2 regions of the Streptomyces sp. NPDC000345 genome follow, and region 2 is predicted to be linked to the other one. Evidence: riboswitches for the same ligand, from Rfam matches in the RefSeq annotation. Region 2 holds a riboswitch; the other holds the start of a gene.
What was found. A riboswitch is a leader RNA that binds a small molecule or an ion and turns the genes downstream of it on or off. The one in region 2 is predicted to bind cyclic di-AMP.
Positions count from the first base shown of each region.

Region 1: it holds a riboswitch for cyclic di-AMP, as region 2 does, so the genes downstream of both, ACFY30_RS29885 (hypothetical protein) here and ACFY30_RS02955 (NlpC/P60 family protein) in region 2, are expected to answer to the same signal.

Region 1 covers NZ_JBIAZE010000014.1:198,092-205,120, reverse strand. The annotation lists gene ACFY30_RS29895 (3' terminal RNA ribose 2'-O-methyltransferase Hen1) at 1-882, opposite strand, end outside; gene ACFY30_RS29890 (hypothetical protein) at 1,261-1,473, opposite strand; cyclic di-AMP (ydaO/yuaA leader) riboswitch at 1,953-2,155, shown strand; gene ACFY30_RS29885 (hypothetical protein) at 2,159-2,398, shown strand; gene ACFY30_RS29880 (YdhR family protein) at 2,707-3,042, opposite strand; gene ACFY30_RS29875 (LLM class F420-dependent oxidoreductase) at 3,569-4,492, opposite strand; gene ACFY30_RS29870 (DUF6099 family protein) at 4,541-5,023, opposite strand; gene ACFY30_RS29865 (nucleotide pyrophosphohydrolase) at 5,234-5,569, opposite strand; gene ACFY30_RS29860 (ATP-binding protein) at 5,566-6,741, opposite strand; gene ACFY30_RS29855 (cell division protein SepF) at 6,849-7,029, opposite strand, start outside.
Region 2 covers NZ_JBIAZE010000001.1:628,322-635,350, reverse strand. The annotation lists gene ACFY30_RS02965 (hypothetical protein) at 1-79, shown strand, start outside; gene ACFY30_RS02960 (tellurite resistance/C4-dicarboxylate transporter family protein) at 57-1,112, opposite strand; gene ACFY30_RS02955 (NlpC/P60 family protein) at 1,271-2,419, opposite strand; cyclic di-AMP (ydaO/yuaA leader) riboswitch at 2,427-2,587, opposite strand; gene pcrA (DNA helicase PcrA) at 2,865-5,357, shown strand; gene ACFY30_RS02945 (M23 family metallopeptidase) at 5,411-6,943, opposite strand.

The DNA of each region.
Region 1 (7,029 bases), on a different contig from region 2:
CAGCGCGGCGATGATCGCGTCCCGCCGCTGCACGGCCAGCGGGGTGGGCTTCTCCTCGGTCTCCGCCTCCGCCCCGACCGCGTTGTCGATGTCCTCGACCTCGCTGTCGTCGGTCTCGGCGAGCCGCACCAGCTCCAGGCGCTCCATCGCCTGCCGGGTCAGCGACCAGCGGCGCGAGAGATAACGGCTGGTGATCAGCTTCTGCTCGGGGTGCTGGGGCAGCCAGCCCTCACCCGCGCGCAGCAGCTTGTCGACCTCGTCGGAGGCGACCCAGTAGTGCTTGGCGTCGTCCAGGACCGGCAGCAGCACGTACAGATGGCGCAGTGCCTCGGCGAGGGTCAGCGTCTCCGACTCCAGGACGAGGCGCACGTACCGCGAGTCGCCCCACTCGGGGAACTCGGTGTCGAGGGCCACCGGGTCGGCGGTCACCGTCCAGCCGAGCGGCTCGAAGAGCCGCCTGACGAGACCGGCGCCGCCCCGGGCGGGCAGCGCGGGCACCTCGACGCGCAACGGCCTGGGCTGAGCGGGGAGTTCGGGCTTGGCGGTGCACACGCCCCGCATCGCGCTGGAGAAGACGGCGCTCAGCGCCACGGCGAGCAGCGAGGAGGCCGCGTACGGGCGGTCGTTGACGTACTGGGCGAGCGCCGCGTCGGGAGCGCCGCCGCGGCCCTTTCCCTTGCCGCGCCTGACCAGCGCCACGGCGTCCACCTCCAGCAGCAGCGCCGCCGTGCACCGCTGGGCGTCGGCCTCGGGATAGAGGACGTGCGCCGTGCCGTAGGAGGTGGAGAACGCCTGCGCTCTGTCGGGATGCTTGTGCAACAGGAAGCCCAGATCGGTGGCGGGGCGTTCGGGGGTGCCGGTGGTGGAGATCGTCAGGAACACAGGTCCGAGTATGGGTGCCACTGGGCCCATGCCGGTACTGGATTAGGACAGCAGAAGACCCCTGCCATGTCGGCAGGGGTCCTATAGGACACCGTGAGGGACTACCTGATGTGCCGGTAGAGCGTGGCGCGGGAGACTCGCAAGAGCCTTGGCACTGGCAGTGATGCTCTCCCCCCTGGCCTTACGCGCCTTGGCCACAGTCAGCACGTCCTCAGTTCTGGTCCCTCCTGCGACGCGGCTGGCTCTCCAACGTCGCCTTCAGTAGCCCCGATCACCTCGTCCAGCGCATCCGACGCGGGCTACGGCACATCCACGGAGAGCAGTGACAAAACTTCCGACTTTGCAAAACCTCCCTTCTCCCCTATCTGGTTACTCGCCTCATGACGGGTAGTGCATGTTCATCACGCGGTATGCCTTGACCACCATCTTAGGCATACGGTACAGCGATAGAATCAGGCACTTGTCTCCCTTCTGGTTAATTGCCGGCTCAATGGCCAGGATTTCCACGGTTTTACCGTTACGCAACTTCAGATGGTCACCCGCCTTCAACTTCTTCGCTTGCTTCGTTGCCGGTCTGTAGATGTCGGTCACCTCCTTTCTTCGACGTACTTCAATCTTCCCACTCACCACCGACAAACGGACATGAGTCATTCCGCTTGCGAAGAAGCCTTGAAGGGACAGATGTCCGCCCCGGGGTGTACGTCGTCCGCACCGCCACCCCCTACGAGCCCCTGAGATCCGTCGCACGCCGGGAGCCGCCCGACATTGATGAAAGGAAGCGAACATCCTCGATCTCAAAGAAGTCCATGTACATGACGATCGAGACCTCGAAGTCGAAATGGTCTCGGCTCTCGCGGAGAGGTCTACACGCATCCACCTGTGGCAACTGCATCTGAAGCCTGACGGACCGTCAAAGTCCGCTTGGCCAGGGTGGATTCGCACGATTGTCCGATCAATCAAAGCCGGTCGTGACACACGCCACAAACACCAGTTTCGATTGGGATTTTCGGTCTTTCATACGTCACGATCCTCTGCACTGCCCAGCAGATTCGCAGGGCGGTCCTGGCGGATGCCGAGTCCTGCCGCCGCCCGGATGCCACCGACACACACATCAAGTCGGCAGGAGTGGGGGACCCGAGCACGACGGGTCGCCGGAACGGTCACGCCATGATCGGGACGAGCAGCCCTTGGGGTGAAGCCGCAGCAGCGGCCGGGCAACTTCGCCAGCCCGAATCCGACAGGTCATCCTTCACAGGCATCTGACGAAGGGTTGCGCATGTCTGCGCTTCATGTCGCCCCGTCCAACCCGCAGAGCCGCACGGCTCTGGCGCGTGTGCGAGACGTGATGTTCGGGATCTCGATCTCGTTCAACGTCGGGTTGGTCGCGGGCATCGTCCACCGGTTGGCGGAGGAAAGGGCCACCTTCTTCGATGCCCTGGGGACGGGGTGTGCGGCTGGAGGTTGGACCGCTGTGTTCGTCGTGGCGGTCCTGGCCTACGTGTGGAATGGACAGTGAGGCCTATGTCCTGATCACACGTTCTTGACTGCCGGTAGAAGTTGGGCGGATGACAACGTCCGCCCGACACTTTCCAAGATGGCCACCAGGGGACCGGTGGCCTCTGAGGAACCTGGGGGGTCTGATGCAAACCGTCAGACCCTCCAAGGTCATCTGTAGCCGAGACTGCGGTGCCGCTCTCGCCGGCCGCCGTTTCTCCTCCTACTACTCCAGCCGTAGACCGTGATCTTCACGGTTTTCGGACTGCTGGTTGCTGGTCGTGACCGGCGCGTGTTCGGTCTGCTGGCATCGCGTCAGCAGTCGGCGGGTCACCCCGTTGTGTCTGCCGGGTGGCCGGACTCGGCGAAGGGTCCCTGGTCGGTCCGCAGTGAGTAGAGCACGTCGTACACCTCGCGGCGGACCTCGACCGCTTCGTACGCGGCAGGGATGGTGCGGGCGAGCTCGGTCCCGCGGAACGCGTCGAGCGCCTCCTGGCTCTCGAAGAAGTAGATGCCGCACACATCGCCGGTTTCACTGTCACGGCCGTAGATCTTCTGCAGCAGACCGGGTACGTCGTGGAAGCGGGGGCGCCGCTCCAGCAGGCGCCGCTCGAACTCCTGCGCATCGAGTCCGGATGTGATCCGGACGAAGAGGATGGCGGGCATGGTGCCACCTCCGTCCCTGAGGCGCCTCTGAGCCCAGTCTATTTGTCGGATGTCTTCGAGACGGGTCCAGTGGTCAGGCTGGATTCGTGATCTTGCTGGTGGCGGCCGGTGCGGGGACTGGTGCGGCCACCGTTGATCATCGTGAGTCGTGTGGACTGACGAAGAGACGGTAGCCGCAGGTCACAGCATAGATCCCGCCCGGTGGCGGGAGGCGTTCGAGGTGGCCATGGGCCGTATTGCGGGCCGGTTCACACGGGTCGAGCCCCGGCTGCGGGCCGGGCGGCTGGTGTGCTGGGTCCGCTGTCGGACCTCCCGCGGAAAAACTGCGAGATCGGCCGGGGTGCACGCGGGAAATTCGCGGCCTCCTCGCCGGCCTCGGTGGTGGTGCGGCGGACCAGGCCGGCCGGGGACGGCGGACTCGCCGGGTCTCACGGTGACCCGGCGCGGCGGGTCGCCGTGGGGGGCGGTGTCATGTGCCGATCCGCCGGAGACGGCCCGCCGGACCGGATCCGGCGGGCGTCCGGCCCTACGGCAGCTGCGACTGCACCTGGGCGGAGATCAGCTCCAGGTGGTCCAGGTCGTGCAGGTCGAGGACTTGGAGGTAGATCCGGCGGGAGCCGGTCTCGGCGTAGCGGCCGATCTTCTCGACGACCTCGCCCGGGGTGCCGGCCAGGCCGTTGGTCTTGAGTTCCTCGACCTCGCGGCCGATCGCGGCGGCGCGGCGGGCGACCTCCCGGTCGTCCTTGCCGACGCAGACGACGAGGGCGTTGGAGAAGGTGATCGCGTCGGCGTCCCGGCCGATCTCCTCGGCCGCGGCCCGCACCCGGCCGAACTGGCGCTCGCTGTCCTCGGGCGAGGAGAAGGGCATGTTGAACTCATCCGCGAACCGGGCAGCGAGCCGGGGCGTGCGGCTCGCGCCGTGGCCGCCGATCAGCACCGGGATCTTCGGCTGGGCCGGCTTGGGCAGCGCGGGCGATTCCTTGAGGTCGTAGTACTCGCCGTGGAAGTCGAAGGTCTTGCCCGGCTGGGTGGCCCACAGGCCGGTGACGATCTCCAGCTGTTCCTCCAGGCGGCCGAACTTCGCCTTGGGGAAGGGAATGCCGTACGCCGTGTGCTCCTCCTCGAACCAGCCCGCGCCCAGGCCGAGTTCGACACGGCCGCCGGACATCTGGTCCACCTGCGCGACCTGGATGGCGAGGACGCCGGGCAGCCGGAAGGTGGCGGCGGTCATGAGCGTGCCGAGGCGTATGCGCCTGGTCTCACGGGCGAGGCCGGCGAGGGTGATCCAGGCGTCCGTGGGGCCCGGGAGGCCGTCGACGTCGCCCATCTTCAGGTAGTGGTCGGAGCGGAAGAAGGCGTCGAAGCCCAGGTCTTCGGTGGCCTTCGCCACCGTGAGGAGGGTGTCGTAGGTGGCGCCCTGCTGGGGTTCGGTGAAGATACGAAGATCCATGCCCTCCATCCTGCCTGGCGGGTGCCCGCGGCGATGACCCGCCCGGGTTCATCTCTCGGGTAAGGCGGCCCCTTCCCTCTCCTCTCTCTCCTCTCTCGCCGCCAGTTTGCGCAGCATCTCCAGGACGCGGTCCCTGGACTCGTCGGCCGCGTCGATGGCCTCCATGCACTGCCAGTACGTGCCCTGGTCGTCCGCCGCGCTGGCGAGGGCGACCAGGGCGATGCCGACCTCGCCGAGCAGGCCGCCCAGGTCGAGCAGGGCCCCGCGGGCGTCCTCCAGGGCGGTGAGCTGGGCGGCCCGCAGATCACCGGGGTCGAGGTCGGGGGCGTCCAGCACTCCGCAGCCCCGGCCCGCCAGCTCCGTCAGCCCCAGCGCCTCGCCCCGCAGTTCGGGCGGGCCCGAGACAGCCAGGCGACTGCCTATCGCCTGGGCCAGGGCCTGTGCCTGCCACACCTCCGTGAGGATCTCCGTCCTGCCGCCGCCGCCCGCGAGCGCACGCCTGCTCGTCAGGATGAGCCGCATCGCTTCCATGCGCAGCCCCCGTCTGTCCAGACGCGCTCCTCGCACGTCCACCCGAACTCCCCTCGCACACAGGGAGTGTTCCACTACCCAGAGTGAGGTCCAGTGGGGCGAAAAGCCAGAGGAAGACGGAAATCTGTGGACAACAAATCGGTTTCGGACCGCTCGGTGACTCCGGAGAGTGAAAGCGGACCGCGGAAATCCAGAGTTGTCCACAGCCGCTCAGGGTGCGGGGAACCTCCGCTCGTTGCGGTCGATCTTCGCGTCGAGGGCGGTGAGCGGGTCGATGCCGAGCACCTCGCACAGTTGCAGCAGGTACGCGAGGACGTCGGCGACCTCGTCCGTCACCCGGTGGGCGGTCTCCGGGTCGTCCATGACGCGCGCCGACTCCTCCGGGGTCAGCCACTGGAAGATCTCGACCAGTTCGGAGGCCTCCACGCTGAGCGCGGCGACGAGGTTCTTGGGGGTGTGGAAGGGCTGCCAGTTCCGCGCGGCGGCGAACTCGGCCAGCCTGCGCTGCAGTGTCGCCACGTCGAGAGGTTCGGGATGTTCGGTCACGGCCCCAGGTGTACCACCGTCACTCCCTCGGTCCGGACGGCGTACGACGGGTCGCTCACCGCGCCGACACAGCGGATGTGCCCGCGGTCGGCCATGCGCACGGCCAGCCGCAGCAGCCCGGTGCGCTGCCGGACGTCCAGGCCCCGGTCGAGGTTGTCGGTGAGCAGGGTGAGCGTCTGCATCGCGGAGGGCACCTCGCCGGCCGTGTCCAGGTCGAGGACGCCGGGGCCGGTGAGCAGGACCAGGGCGAGGGCGAGGTAGCGCAGTTCGCCGTGGCCGAGCCGGGCGAGTTCCGTGGCGGTGCCGTCGCCGCGGTCGAGCAGCGCGCGGACCGTACCGTCGGACAGGAGCTCGGCCCGCAGGTCGGCGACCCGCCCGGCGCACCCGGCCGCCAGGGCCGTGACCAGGTGCGCGTGCCGGTGGGCGCACTCCTCGCGGGTGCGCCAGAGCACGTCGGCGAGGTTGTCGCAGCCGCCGAGGAGCCGCCCGGAGCCGGTGGGCACCGGGGCGCCCATCCACTCCGGCTGCGGGTCGCAGGCGAAGACGGACCGCAGCGCGACGACCATCTGCTCGGCGGCGGCGAGCACCTGCCGCTGCCCGTCGGTCCGGCCGGCCACGCGCAGTGGCAGCAGGGCCGTGCCGAGCCGGTCGTCGGGCAGCGGGGCGCGGGTGACGGGCGCGGATCCGGCGGTGTGCCAGGCGGCCTGAACCGTGCGCCGGCCCGGATCACGCAGGGCGGTCTCCAGGAGCACGAGCCCGTCGGCGCTCAGCCGCTCCCCCACGACGCGCAGTTCGGGTTCGGCCTGGACGGCGACGTCGAGCCGGACCGGGCCCTCGGGGCCGTCGGCGGTGCAGCCGATACGGAACCCGCGGCGCCGCTGGGCGTCGGGCCGCGCCCGCTCCGGCACACAGGCGAGGGGGTCGGGGAAGACGTCGGCGAGCCGGGCTCCGCCGCCGAGCCGTGCCAGCGCCTCGTAGGCCCGCACGGCGGTGCTCTTCCCGCTCCCGCTCGGCCCGGCCAGCACGGTGACCGCCCCCAGCGGGAACCGGGCCCGCCGGTGCCCGGCGAACGCGGAGAGCCGCAACTCGGTGAGACAGGGGCGGACGGGGTGCCGGGGAGCGGGCCCTGGTCCGGGGGCCGGAGCGGCGGACAAGGCGCGTGGCGCGGTCATGTCCGGACCGTAGGACCGCGGGTTTCCGGCGAACCGTTCCGCCCACGGGAGCTTCCTACGATCGGGCGACCACCGACGCTGACGCCGCCGGCCCCGGACCGGCCCCGTCAGACCCCCGGTACCCCCGCCCCCTCCATGATCCCGCTCACCTCGGTGCCCGGTGGGGTGAGGAGGAAGACGTTGCGGTCGACGCGGTGCATGCCGCTGGCGAGGCCGAAGACGACGCCGGTCGAGAAGTCGAGGACGCGCTTGGCGACCTCGGTCTCCGCGCCGGTGAGGTCGAGCAGG
Region 2 (7,029 bases):
GAAGGTGGACAAGTGCCTGTTCGGGCTGGTCGGCCTGCTGACCGTCGCGAACATCTTCATCGCGGTCCTCTGGACCTGAGGGACCCGCCGGACCCGCCGGACTCGTCAACCCCGCCGGACCCCCCGGACGGGCCGGAGCCGGTGGATCCGGTGAAGGCCAGGGCCGCGACCGCCACGACCAGCCACGCCCCCACCGCGACCCACAGCAGTACCTCCCCGGGCCCCTTCAGACCGGGGACGCGGACTGCGGTGGCGACGGACAGCATCGCCACCGCAGTCATCCCCATCGGGAACACCGTCGCCCACCGCCGCGTGTCGTAGCGCGGCCGGGGCCAGAGCACCTCGGCGGCGAGCAGGGCGCCGTACCAGCACAGCGAGAGCACGAGCAGCGCGACGGTCAGCACGCGCAGGACGCCCCGGTCGTCGGCGTTCCACAGGTACTCCGCGCGGTCGGCGGTGATGAGCCTCGCCCCCGCCAGCGCGGAGATCGCCAGCGCCCCGCCCGCCACCCACTGGTCCCCCGCACCCTGGGCCACCTGACGCCAGTCGAACAGGGCCAGCATCGGCGCGTAGAGCACCAGCCCCAGCCAGAACAGCGCGAGCGCGGTGTACGCCGGCCAGGTCGTGGCCTCCGCCCTGGCGAGCGTGGCGGCCAGCACCGCGAGCCCCTGGGTGGCCACACAGCACAGGAACACGTCCCCGGGCAGCCGCCGTTCCCGGTGCCCCGCGACATGCCGGAGGACGTGCCGCGCGACCCCCGCCAGCAGGAGCGGCCACAGCACCGCCGACAGGGCCAGCAGCGCCCAGGCGAGGGTCTGCCAGCCGAGCGCCGAGACGCGGGTGCCGAGGACGGTCGTGGCGGCCACGGCGGTCAGTCCGTCCGGCGTGCCGGCCTCCGCCCGCCACCGTTCGCGCTGCCGCACCAGCCGTACGGCGAAGTCCGCGCCCAGGGCCACCCACGCGGCGCCGGCCAGCGCCAGCGCGACACGGGACAGCACCTCGGATCCCGCCAGGTGCAGTCCGACCGACAGGACGCCGGTGGCCAGAACGGCGGCCCCGGCCGCCGGCGGACGCCGCGCCCACCAGGCGCGCAGGGAGGAGGAGCCGGACATGGGGCCGATGCTAGGGAGTGCGGAGCGGCCTGTGCGGGGGCACACGCGCGGGGGGCCGCAAACACGCGCGGGTGGCCGCACCCGACACGGACGCGCGCGTGGCCGCGGAAAACGGTCCACGCGCGCGTGGATCGGGCCGGGCGGCCCGTGGGCGTGTCTCAGGCCGGGCGCACCACGCTGTGGATGGCCGACTCGCCGTCGTAGTAGATCGACTCCTCGCGGACGTACGCGCCGGGCTTCGGGGCGTGGATCATCATGCCGTTGCCGATGTAGAGGCCGACGTGGCTGATGTCGTCGTAGAAGAAGACCAGGTCGCCGGGCTGGGCGTCGGCGAGGGAGACGGTGGTGCCGGCGTTCACCTGGTCGTAGGTGGTGCGGGGGAGGGTGACGCCCGCGGCCTTCCAGGCGGCCTGGGTGAGGCCGGAGCAGTCGTAGGAGTCGGGGCCGGTGGCACCCCACACGTACGGCTTGCCTATCTGCGCACGGGCGAAGGCGAGCGCCTTCTCGGCCTTGGTGGCGTACGACGAGTCCGTGGTGGACGTCGAGGAGCCGGCCGTCCCGGTGGTGTCGGCGCTCTGCTGCTGGGCGGCCTGTTCGGCGGCCTGCTGCCGGGCGAGCTCCGCCGCCTTGCGCGCGGCCTCCTCCTGCTTCTGCTTCTCGATCGCCGCCAGCCGCGCCTTCTCCTGGGCCGTCAGCTGCGACAGCAGCTCGCGCGCGTCGCCGAGCTTCTTCTGGACCGTGGCCTTGGCGGTCTTCAGGTCGCCCTGTGTGTCGGTGAGCGTCGCGAGGCTCTCGGTGGCCTCCTGGCGCTTCCTCATCGTCGCCGACTGCTCGGTGAAGTAGTCGTCGACCGCGCCCTTCTGGCGGTCGGTCAGCCGGCTCATCAGCTGCGTCTGGTCGAAGTAGTCCTGCGGCGAGTCCGCGAGCAGGAAGGTCGCCGTGTCGGGCGCGGAGGCGCCGGTGCGGTACTGGGCCGCGGCGAAGGAGCCCAGCTCCTCCCGCGCCTCGTTGAGCTTCTGGGTGCGCTGGGCGACGTCGTCGAGGAGGGTGTCGACCCTTTTGCGCTGCTTGGTCGTCTTCTCCTTGGCGGCGTTGTACTTCTCGGTCGCCGACTCCGCCTGGCGGTAGAGGTCGTCGACCTTCTTCTCGACCTCCTCCAGGCTCGGCTTGCCGTCGTCGGACGGCGCGGCGTTCGCCGTCTGGGAGAGCAGGGCCACGGAGGTGAGGGCGGCTGTGGCGAGGGCGGGCGTGCGGATGCCCGCCACGCGCGAACCCGCGGAACGCGGCTTGCGGTGCTGCGACGCCAAGGGAGGCGACTCCTTCCAACGGTCCGCCTACCGGGTTAGCTGTCGGGTTCGGGCGGGTGGTTCGGAAGGGTTGCCCTACGGCCTGCTCCGAAGGGGAGTCGGGCCGATTCACCCCAAGGTCTCGGTGGGTCCCCGGCTCCGGCTGCCGCGAGGGGGCGCGCCGGACTCGGCGGAGGCCGCGCGGCCCGGCGGGGTTCGCCGGTGGGGGTCGTGCGGCCTGCCCGGCACGGTAGCCAACTCGTGTGGTCCCTGTGAAGGTTGATGGGTGATATGCCCGATACATTTTCGTGACATCGGGCAAAGTCCGGGCGAGGGTCGCGGACCGTGCACCCCCCGCTCCGGGGAGTGAGTGAAGGCCGCGTTCCGGTTCCCCGGGGGCGGGCCGCCGGGCATGTTCCCGGGACGGGTCCGCGTTGTCGGTGGGGCACCCTAGACTCGGAGAGCGATGAGCAGCCTCTTTGACGACAGCTTCCTGGCGGACCTCCAGGGCCCACGCGGCCCCGAGGAGGAACCCCCGCCGCCGCCCGAGGACGATCACACTCCGGAACCGGTTCCGGACGATCTGTTCGGCGGGAAGTTCGACGTGCCCCCGGACCGCGACGCCTACTACCGTGACGGCGCCCCGCGCCCGGCGCTCGACGCGGCGGCGCTCCTGGAGGGGCTCAACGACAACCAGCGCGCGGCCGTCGTCCACGCCGGCACCCCCCTGCTCATCGTCGCCGGCGCCGGCTCCGGCAAGACCCGTGTGCTCACCCACCGCATCGCCCACCTCCTCGCCGAGCGGGACGTCCACCCGGGCCAGATCCTCGCGATCACCTTCACCAACAAGGCCGCGGGCGAGATGAAGGAGCGGGTCGAGCAGCTCGTCGGCCCGCGCGCGAACGCGATGTGGGTGATGACCTTCCACAGCGCGTGCGTGCGCATCCTGCGCCGCGAGAGCAAGAAGCTCGGCTTCACGTCGTCGTTCTCGATCTACGATGCCGCCGACTCCAAGCGTCTGATGGCCCTGGTCTGCCGCGACCTGGACCTCGATCCCAAGCGCTTCCCCCCGAAGTCCTTCAGCGCCAAGATCAGCAACCTGAAGAACGAGCTGATCGACGAGGAGGACTTCGCCGCCCAGGCCGCCGACGGCTTCGAGAAGACCCTCGCCCAGGCCTACGCGATGTACCAGTCCCGTCTGCGCGAGGCGAACGCCCTCGACTTCGACGACCTGATCATGACGACGGTCAATCTGCTGCGTGCCTTCCCGGACGTCGCCGAGCACTACCGCCGCCGCTTCCGGCATGTCCTCGTCGACGAGTACCAGGACACCAACCACGCCCAGTACGCGCTGGTCAGGGAGCTGGTCGGCACCTTTGAGCACCCGGTCGACGTACCGCCCGGCGCGTACGACGTGCCGCCCGCCGAGCTGTGCGTCGTGGGTGACGCCGACCAGTCGATCTATGCCTTCCGGGGCGCGACGATCCGCAACATCCTCCAGTTCGAGGAGGACTACCCGGACGCGACGACGATCCTCCTGGAGCAGAACTACCGCTCCACGCAGACGATCCTCTCCGCGGCCAACGCAGTCATCGAGCGCAACGAGTCCCGCCGCCCCAAGAACCTGTGGACCAACGCGGGCGCGGGCGCGCGCATCACCGGCTATGTCGCCGACACCGAGCACGACGAGGCGCAGTTCGTCGCCGACGAGATAGACCGGCTGACGGACGCGGGCGACGCGAAGGCCGGCGACGTCGCCGTCTTCTACCGCACCAACGCCCAGTCCCGTGTCTTCGAAGAGGTCTTCATCCGCGTCGGCCTGCCGTACAAGGTCGTCGGCGGGGTCCGCTTCTACGAGCGCAAGGAGGTCCGGGACGTCCTGGCCTACCTGCGGGTTCTCGCCAACCCGGAGGACTCCGTCCCGCTGCGCCGCATCCTCAACGTCCCCAAGCGCGGCATCGGCGACCGCGCGGAGGCGATGATCGACGCCCTCTCCCAGCGGGAGAAGATCAGCTTCCCGCAGGCACTGAAGCGGGTCGACGAGGCGTACGGCATGGCCGCGCGGTCGACGAAGGCGGTGAAGCGGTTCAACGCCCTGATGGAGGAGCTGCGGACGATCGTCGAGTCCGGCGCGGGCCCCGCGACCGTCCTGGAGGCGGTGCTGGAACGCACCGGCTACCTCGCCGAGTTGCAGGCCTCCACCGACCCGCAGGACGAGACCCGCATCGAGAACCTCCAGGAACTCGCCGCCGTGGCACTGGAGTTCGAGCAGGAGTCCGGCGAGGGCGAGACCTCCGGCTCCCTCGCCGAATTCCTGGAGCGGGTCGCGCTCGTCGCCGACTCCGACCAGATCCCCGACGAGGACGAGGACGGCTCCGGCGTCATCACCCTGATGACCCTGCACACCGCCAAGGGCCTGGAGTTCCCGGTCGTCTTCCTCACCGGCATGGAGGACGGCGTCTTCCCGCACATGCGCGCCCTCGGCCAGAACAAGGAGCTGGAGGAGGAGCGGCGCCTGGCCTACGTCGGCATCACCCGCGCGCGCGAGCGGCTCTACCTCACGCGGTCCGCGATGCGCAGCGCCTGGGGGCAGCCGTCGTACAACCCGCCGTCCCGGTTCCTGGAGGAGATCCCGGCCACGCACGTGGACTGGAAGCGGACGGGAGCCACCGCGCCCGTGTCCTCCGGTCCGGTCTCCGGGGTGGCGTCGTCGCTGGCCTCGTCCTCCCGCTCGCGTTCCTCGGCCGCCGGCGCCTCCGGCTTCGCGACGCGCAGGGCGGGGGCGGAGAAGCCGGTGGTCGCGCTGGCCGTCGGCGACCGCGTCACCCACGACCAGTTCGGGCTGGGCACGGTGGTCGGCGTGAAGGGCACGGGCGCGAACGCGGAGGCGACGATCGACTTCGGCGACAGCAAGCCCAAGCGGCTGCTGCTGCGGTACGCCCCGGTGGAGAAGCTGTAGCCGCGTGACGTGAGCCCCCGCTGTGGCGACGGGGGCTCGCAGCGGCGTGGGGACTACGTCGGGTCGAGCCCGTGGCTGCGCAGCCACGGCAGGGGGTCTATCGCGGAACCGCCCGCCGGCCGGACCTCGAAGTGCAGGTGCGGGCCGGTGGAGTTGCCGGAGTTGCCGGAGTAGGCGATCGGGTCGCCGGCCTTCACCGTCGTACCGGAGGCGACGCGGTAGCTGGAGAGGTGGCAGTACCAGGTCTCCGTGCCGTCCTTCGCCGTCACTATCATCATGTTGCCGTAGGCGCTGTTCCACTGCGTCCGTACGGTGCCGTCGGTCGCCGCCATCACGGTCGTGCCGTAGGAGACCGGGAAGTCGATGCCGGTGTGCTGGGACATCCAGTTGACGCCGGCCTGGCCGAAGTAGGCGCTGAGCCCGCGCTGGCCGACGGGGAGGGCGTACTTCGGGCGCAGCCGCTCCTTGCGGGCCGCCTCGGCCGCCGCCTTCTTCAGCTCGGCCGCCTGCTGTGCCTTGAGGTCGATGCGCTCCTGGGTGCGGCTGGCCCGGTCGGCGAAAGCGTCGGCCTCGGCGGTGAGGGTCTCGAGCTGGGTGTCCAGCTTGTTGTTGGCGGCGGACGGCTTCACGGCCTGGGCGTCCGACGCGGACGCCGTCGTGTTCGTGTCGTCGCCGCCGGTCAGGGTGCCGACGGAGGCGGCGGCGATCCCGGCGACGCCCATCACGCAGGCCGAGGGCACGGCCACGGTCAGCAGCGCGGAGCGCTTCGCGGGCGTACGACGGCGGGAACGGCCCGCGTTGCGGGCGGCGGCGCGGGTGAGGGGCGCCGGGACGGTCTCCTCCTGGTCGTCCAGGAGGGGGAGTTCGACGGCGGGGAGCTCACCGGTGGAGGCCGACTCGCCGCCGTCCGGGCCCTGTTCGTCGTAGCCGATCGTCTCGAAGGTGGCGGTGGCCTGCTGGTCGAAGGGGACTTCGGCCGGCTCCTCGTACACGTCGGAGGCCGGGTCGGTGGTGGCGCCCCCGTCGGAGTTCCACTGCGTGGCGTCGTAGGCGCCGGTGTCGAAGGCCTGAGTGCCCCATTCCCAGTGCTGGGTCTGCTCGACCGGACTGCCGGCCGGCCCGGCCTGCAGCCAGGTGTTCGCGTCCCAATGACCGCTGGTGTCGGAGGTGGTGGCCTGCGCCGGGACGACCGGCTGCTGCTGGTGGTCGGTGGGCCAGCCGGTCGTGTCGTACGCGCCCGAGTCGTAGGCGGCGTGGTGCTGGGCCGCGTACGGGTCGTAGTTCAGGGTGTGGTGGCCGCCCGTGTCGTGGAGCTGGTGGCCGCCGGTGTCCACCATCGTCGGGTGGGCGCCGATGGTCCACTGCCCGTCGCCGTAGGTGGTGCCCGAGCCGTCGCCGGGAAGGCTGCCGAAGAGGGGGTCGGCCGTGAAGTGGCCGGTGTCGTGGGCGCCCGTGTCGTAGCCGTGGTACGAGGTGAAGCCGTCGTACTGGGCTTCCTGGGTGCCGTACGACGCGTAGGGCGTGGAGTCGGCGTCGGAAGCCGGAGCCGGGGTGGTCGTGATCCCCGACGGGTGACGGTCGTTCACCAACTTCTCTCTCGCCTCGACAACAGGGGCTGCCAGAGCAGTGCGGCGACTGTACCCGGCGGTACGCGGGCGCGACAATCTTCCGC